Regions from separate parts of the Mannheimia glucosida genome, predicted to be linked through region 2. Evidence: riboswitches for the same ligand, from Rfam matches in the RefSeq annotation. Region 2 holds a riboswitch; the other holds the start of a gene.
The links. A riboswitch is a leader RNA that binds a small molecule or an ion and turns the genes downstream of it on or off. The one in region 2 is predicted to bind thiamine pyrophosphate.
Positions count from the first base shown of each region.

Region 1: it holds a riboswitch for thiamine pyrophosphate, as region 2 does, so the genes downstream of both, thiE (thiamine phosphate synthase) here and thiB (thiamine ABC transporter substrate binding subunit) in region 2, are expected to answer to the same signal.

Region 1 is NZ_CP176502.1:1,018,041-1,021,465, forward strand. It holds gene cytX (putative hydroxymethylpyrimidine transporter CytX) at 1-148, opposite strand, end outside; gene thiE (thiamine phosphate synthase) at 141-1,670, opposite strand; TPP riboswitch at 1,738-1,834, opposite strand; gene ACJ7Z2_RS05065 (MFS transporter) at 1,970-3,283, opposite strand; gene thiM (hydroxyethylthiazole kinase) at 3,276-3,425, opposite strand, start outside.
Region 2 is NZ_CP176502.1:2,250,028-2,253,452, forward strand. It holds gene dksA (RNA polymerase-binding protein DksA) at 1-254, opposite strand, end outside; gene thiB (thiamine ABC transporter substrate binding subunit) at 490-1,443, opposite strand; TPP riboswitch at 1,488-1,631, opposite strand; gene ACJ7Z2_RS10840 (amidohydrolase family protein) at 1,897-2,883, shown strand; gene ACJ7Z2_RS10845 (YidB family protein) at 2,938-3,357, opposite strand.

The DNA of each region.
Region 1 (3,425 bases), 1.1 Mb from region 2:
CGCCTAATAAATGCCCTAACAATATCGCCAGTAAGCCTTGTTGCCAGCCGAGTGGGGCAATCCAAGTACCGACCACGATTGCACTGGCACTAATGCCGGCACCCGCCCAAATCAAACCACTGTTTAACGTGCTAAGTGTTCTATTCATCACAGCCTCCATTTGCAAAATTTACCAAGTTTTTGACCGCTTGTTGCCAATCTTTTGCTTGGGTAATGGCACTTACCACGGCAGCACTGCCAACACCGGCTTGCATCACCTGTTTGATATTATCTTGTTGGATACCGCCAATCGCTACGGTTGGAATCTTAAGCGGTGCAACCAGTTCGACATATTTAGCTAAATTGGTTAAGCCTTGTGGTTGAGACGGCATTGCTTTGGTTTGGGTAGGGAATACGTGACCAAAAGCAATATAAGAGGGTTTAACTGCCAACGCCCGCATTATTTCAAAGTAGCCGTGGGTTGAAACACCGAGCCTTAGCCCGGCTTGTTGAATTGCGTTTAAATCGGCAGTGGCTAAATCTTCTTGCCCTAAATGCACGCCGTAAGCCTGATACTTCACGGCTAACTGCCAGTAATCATTTACAAACAAACGCACATTGTGCTGTTTCGCCAGTTCCACCGAATGGGCAATTTCTTGCTCAATCTCTGCAAGCGGTCGATTTTTAATTCTAATTTGCAAGGTTTTCACCCCTACAAGAATTAAGCGTTCAAGCCATTTAACTCTATCGACAACAGGGTAAAGCCCAAGTTGATATTCCGTTGGAGCAAAAGGCTCTTTCGGCAATTTAAGAGAGGCAGAAATCAGCTCGGTTTGTGGGAAGAAAGCGATATCATCGGGGTAGCCGGTGTGGCAAAGTGAACTTAAAGCAGTTTGCCCTCTGCCTTGTTTTTCCGATAAGCCTTTTTGCAAATAAGCGGTGGCAACAGTGACGGCATCAGCTAAATCAAAGCCGGTTGCCAACATCGCTCCAACCGCTGAAGCATAGGTGCAACCTGTGCCGTGGGTATTCACACTTTGCAGTCGGGCGTGACTAAAGGCATAAATTTCATTTGCAGTCAGAAGATAATCTCTTACCGTTTCCCCTTGCCATTCAAAATGTCCACCTTTGGCTAACACGGCTTTGATTCCCTGTGCAAACAGTTTGTGGCTAGCGGTTTTCACATCATCAAAGGTCTGGATTGCTGTTTCGCTTAATAAAGCGAGTTCAGTGCCGTTTGGAGTGATTAAATCCACCAGCGGATACAATTTTTGTTGCACTATCGGCAATAAAATACTGTCGGATAACGCCTGCCCACTGCTTGCCACTGCCACAGGGTCGTAAACCACATAACAATAATGCGAGCTTTCTGCACGGATTTTTTGGATATATTCACACAAGATCTCTACTTGTGCTTGCGAGCAGAGTAAGCCGATTTTGATTGCGTTCGGGTAGCCTTGAACCAGCAAAGCTTCAAACTGTTGGCGGAAGGTGTGATCATCAACAGGCGTTACACACAGCACACCGTGCGGATGTTGAGCCGTTACAGAAGTAACTACCGAACAACCCACTAGGTTAAAATCGTGAAAGGTATGTAAATCGGTTTGCAGACCGGCACCGGCACAGGAATCTGAGCCGGCAACCGTCCAAATGACGTTAGGTTGGTATGGAGAGCTTGAATAATTAGACATCGCAAAATCCTCATAATATGCTTAGGGTTTTGCTTGCCAGAGATGTGGTAATGATCCCAAAATCTGAATTTGGGTAAAACTTGTTCCCTACGCAGGTACTAACCTACAGGTTCCACGGATCTCGCTGTTGCGATCTCAGCCTTACGGCACTCCGACAAGCGTTTTTAGTATAGCTTACAAGCGGTTATTTTTTATAAAAAAATGCAAAATATCCGTTGTGAAGTCTATTAGAGGGAAATTTGCATTCCCTCATCTTGGGGCAAGGTGGTAACTTGCCCCGTCGTTAAGTGAGTGGTTTTTTATATCTCCTCTAATTCCAAATCTTTGGTTTCGTGGACTTGCCACAATGCCCAGAAGCTCAATAATGAGGCAACCGATAAATAGCCGCCTACACCGAATAAGCCGAAATTTTCATTGATTTTGACCGCAATAATAGTGAACACGCTAGCTCCTAAAATACCGGCAGCGGTGTAGGCGAGTGATGCTCCTGTGTAACGTACTTCTGTTGGGAAGAGTTCGGGCAGAATTACCGCCATCGGGCCGAAGCTTAAGCCGATTAAGATCATTCCAATGGTGAGGAAAATAAAGATCGAAGTCGGTGTGCCGTTTTCGAGGAAAAACGGCATTGTTAAGCCGTAAACTACGGTTGCTCCTGTGGCAATTAACAGCAGTAAACGCCGCCCGATTTTGTCGGAATACAAGCCGGAGAAGAAAATCGCAATGCCGAAAATCACGGAGGTAATCAGCAAATATTGGGTGTAGAGATTTGCCGGTAAACCTAAGCCTGTAGCGTGTCCTGCTTGAGAAACTGCCACCGGGCTTTTGACGAAAATTGGGGTAAAGGCAACTAAAATGTAGAACAGCACATAACCTGCGGTGGCAATAAATACGCCGATCATAAATGGTTTGAAATGCTTGCTAAAGAGCGTTTTAAGCGGTGTGTGGCGGTTTTTGCCTTGCTGTTCTGCTTTGAGGAAAATCGGGCTCTCGCTGATTTTAATGCGGATATATAAGCCGATAAAAATCATCACAATAGAAGCTACAAATGGAATTCGCCACGCCCAATCCAAGAAGGCTTGTTCTCCGTAAATTAAATTTACCAAGTAGAACGCTCCGTTTGCCAACAGCAAGCCGATTGGGGCGCCCATTTGCGGAAAAATACCAAAAAATGCCCGCTTGTGTTTCGGGGCGTGTTCGGTGGCAACGAGAGCAGCTCCGCCCCATTCGCCGCCTAAGCCTAAACCTTGTCCGATTCTACAGAGGCAGAGTAACACGGTTGCCCAAATGCCAATGGCGGCATAATTAGGCAAAAGCCCGATTGCTACGGTAGATAAGCCCATTAATAAGAGCGAGGCAATCAGGGTTTGTTTGCGTCCGTATTTATCGCCGAAATGCCCGAATAAAATCGACCCCATCGGGCGGGTGAAAAAGGCAAGGGCAAGCACGGAAAGCGACATTAATTGGTTGGAAACCGGATCATCGCTATTAAAAAACTGCACGTTAAACACCAGCACTGCTGCCATCGTGTAGATGTAGTTATCAAAATATTCAATCGCCGTGCCGACCATTGAGGCAACCGCCACTTTAGTTGGGTTTGAGTGAGCTTTAGACATATTCAACCCTCGCATATTGCTCAACGGTTTCAGGCGTTAATGCTCCAAGTGTATCCAGCAGATTGACGGCAAATTGCCCGTATTGAGTTGGTTTGAGTGCTTGAGCAGCTACTTCGCCTGCAATGGCATAAGCGGTGCAAGC
Region 2 (3,425 bases):
CGTAGCTCTAAGCTAAATTCTTCTTCTTGGCTTGCGCGGTCATTTGGATCAGCAAAATTAGTCATATCTTCTTGAAGTTGGCTTTTTGTACGCTCCGCTTCTTCCATAATTTGGCTATGCCACGCTTTCAGAATTTTAGTGAAATGCTCACGTTGGGCTTCATTCATATATTCTTCATCTTTTTTCGGCTCATAAGGCTCAACGCCAGCTAATGCCAATAAACCAAGAGATGTGGTTTTAGCCACTTGAGTCATAGATCTACTCCTTGTTTGGAATTTTCATCGTTAAAATTATATCCGAATAAAACTAGCTTACTTTTAACTTACTTTTTTCGGGCTTTTTTGTAATGGCGGCTATAAATAACACGAAATGGAGTAACTAAGCAAATAAATTTGCAAAAATTTTGCATGCGAGTTGATTTATTTCGCAAAAAACAATAGCCAAATTAAGATTCGGCTATTTTTACAATGCTTTCTTTCTCCTTTATATCTACCAACTATTTGCCCAAGTAGCGAGCCATTTCTGAATAGTGTCGGAAGAAGGCGGATCAAAGCTTAATATTTTATAAGTAGGCATTTGGCTAAACGCAGGATCTGTCCCCTCAAGTAGCACAGGGTTCATCACATTATGGTATGAAATAATGTGCTGAGATTCAGGCTCGTGCAAAAATGCCAAAAATTGATTTGCTAGTACCTTTTGTTTGCTTGTTTTGAGAATAGCTGCATTTTCAACTTGGGTAAGATGCCCCTCCTCAAATGCTGCTGCCACATATTTATCGGTCTTATCATACCATTGATGATATAAAGGGGAAGTAGTATAACTTAGCACTACATCTGACTCCCCTTTTAAAAAGGCACCATAAGTTTCAGACCAGCCCTTTCCAACCGTTACCGTATGTTTAGCCAATGTTTTCCAAGCATTTTCTGCCTCATTACCATACACTTGATTCACCCATAATAGAAAACCTCGTCCAACACTACTGGTTCTCGGATCTTGATAAATCACTTTTAAATCTTGGCGTTCTACCAACTCTTTTAGGCTTTTAGGTGGATTAGCCAACTTTTCTTTATCATAAATAAAAGCATAAGATCCCATATCATACGGGAAGAAAATCTTATCTTTAATTTCCAATTTGGTTTTTGCCTCAAATTCGCTAAATAAACCTGATTTTTCAGCTTCCGGCTGTAAGAAATTATCAATACCGACCACGACATCGGCTTTTGTTTTTTTCCCTTCTAAACGTAAGCGGTTAAACATCGTCACACTATCGTCAAACGGCATAAATTTAAGATCACAGCCACACACCTTCTCAAAATTCTGTTCTAATTTAGCTGCCGGGCCATATTCCGATGCAAAAGAGCTATAGGTATAAACCGTTAAAGTTGGCTGATTAGCGAATGCGACTGTGCTTAATAAAGCAAATGAAGATAAAATGAATTTCATAAAGCGTCCTTCTAAATTAAATGAATAGAAGGATTTAAGAGTGGCAAATTTGCTATCTCAAATCCCTACGCTGATATTAATCAGATCAGGTTCTATGGGTATCTCTCAGCAACAAGCGGTTTGATTTGGTGAAAAATTTGCAAAGTTTCAATCAAAAACAACCGCTTGTAGCACCCCAATGAGAACGCTGTATTGTAGAAAGTTTACCTCTGAATTTCAACCATAAGCAAACGTTTGCTATTAAACCTGAAAATCATTATACTATCGCCCTAGTCCAAATAAGGAACTAGAAATGAATTGCACAACATCACATATCTCAAATTCCCAACAGCTACGCATCTTTGTTTGAGGCGTAGCTGTTTTTTTATTCATTTCTTAAGTTAATCACACAACGCCTCTCTAAAACATAGGCGTTTGTTGCATAAATTCACCATATCGAAAGGAACAGCATAAATGAGCCAACTGATTCGTACCCTAAAAGGTCATATCCGTGATGAAATCATCAAACAAGGCGGCTGGGTAAATGCACATGCACACGCAGACCGAGCCTTTACTATGACACCGGAAAAAATCACTGTTTACCAAAATGCGAATCTGCAACAAAAATGGGATTTAGTCGATGAAGTGAAACGTAATTCTACGGTGGAAGACTACTACCGCCGCTTTTCACAAGCGATTGAGTTAATGATTTCTCAAGGCGTGACTGCCTTCGGAACCTTTGTCGATATTGACCAAGTATGCGAAGACCGAGCCATCATTGCCGCACATAAAGCTCGTGAAGTCTATAAAAACGATATTATTCTGAAATTTGCCAACCAAACATTAAAAGGCGTGATTGAGCCAAATGCAAAAAAATGGTTTAATATTGGATCTGAAATGGTGGATATGATTGGTGGCTTGCCTTACCGTGACGAACTGGATTACGGCAAAGGCTTGGAAGCAATGGATATTTTAATGGATAAAGCCAAATCGCTCGGCAAAATGCTCCACGTCCACGTTGATCAATTTAACTCACCTAAAGAAAAAGAGACCGAACAACTGTGTGATAAATCGATTGAGCATGGTATGCAAGGGCGAGTGGTTGCCATTCACGGGATTTCCATTGGTTCGCACCCGAAAGAATATCGAAAAATGCTTTACCAAAAAATGCGTGATAGCCAAATGATGGTCATTGCCTGTCCGATGGCGTGGATTGATAGCGGACGTAAGGAAGATTTACAACCCTTCCATAACGCTTTAACCCCTGCTGATGAACTCATTCCTGAAGGCATTACCGTTGCTATCGGCACAGATAATATCTGTGATTATATGGTACCACTTTGCGAGGGCGATATGTGGCAAGAACTCAGCCTTTTATCAGCAGGCTGTCGTTTTACTAACCTAGAAGAAATGGCAAATATTGCCAGCATCAATGGTCGAAAAGTACTGGGTTTAGTCTAACCGAATAAATGAAAGGCGAACCCTTAGGTTCGCCTTTAATAACAGCATAACCGATTATTTAAACAAGTTACCCAAAATCCCTTTTGCCGCTTGAGCTAATAAGTCATTTGCATCAAAGTTTTTTAAGTCTTCAACATTACCATTCGGGGTTAGAGTATCCACGATTTTTGGCAAGAACTGGGCTAATAAATCGCTCGCATCAGCAGCATCAACACCCGCTTCCTGAGCGGCATTTTGAATGTTTTCTTGCCCGAACACATCACTGATTTGTTCGCCCGAAACAGGTGCATTATCTTCATCGCTGCTGATCCAAGTGCGTAACACATCATCTAATCCGCCTTGTTGGAATTTGGCAATCAGCCCTTCAATCCCACCTTGTGAGGCGAGTAAATTTTGAATTAATTGAGTTGCAGTTGATTGGTTATTGCCACTCAATACTGAAGAAGCCAATGAACCTAAAATATTTCCTAACATAATTTCTCCTATGCAAGCGGTACAATTTTGCGAAAATTTTGCAAAAAAACGGCAAAATTCAACCGCTT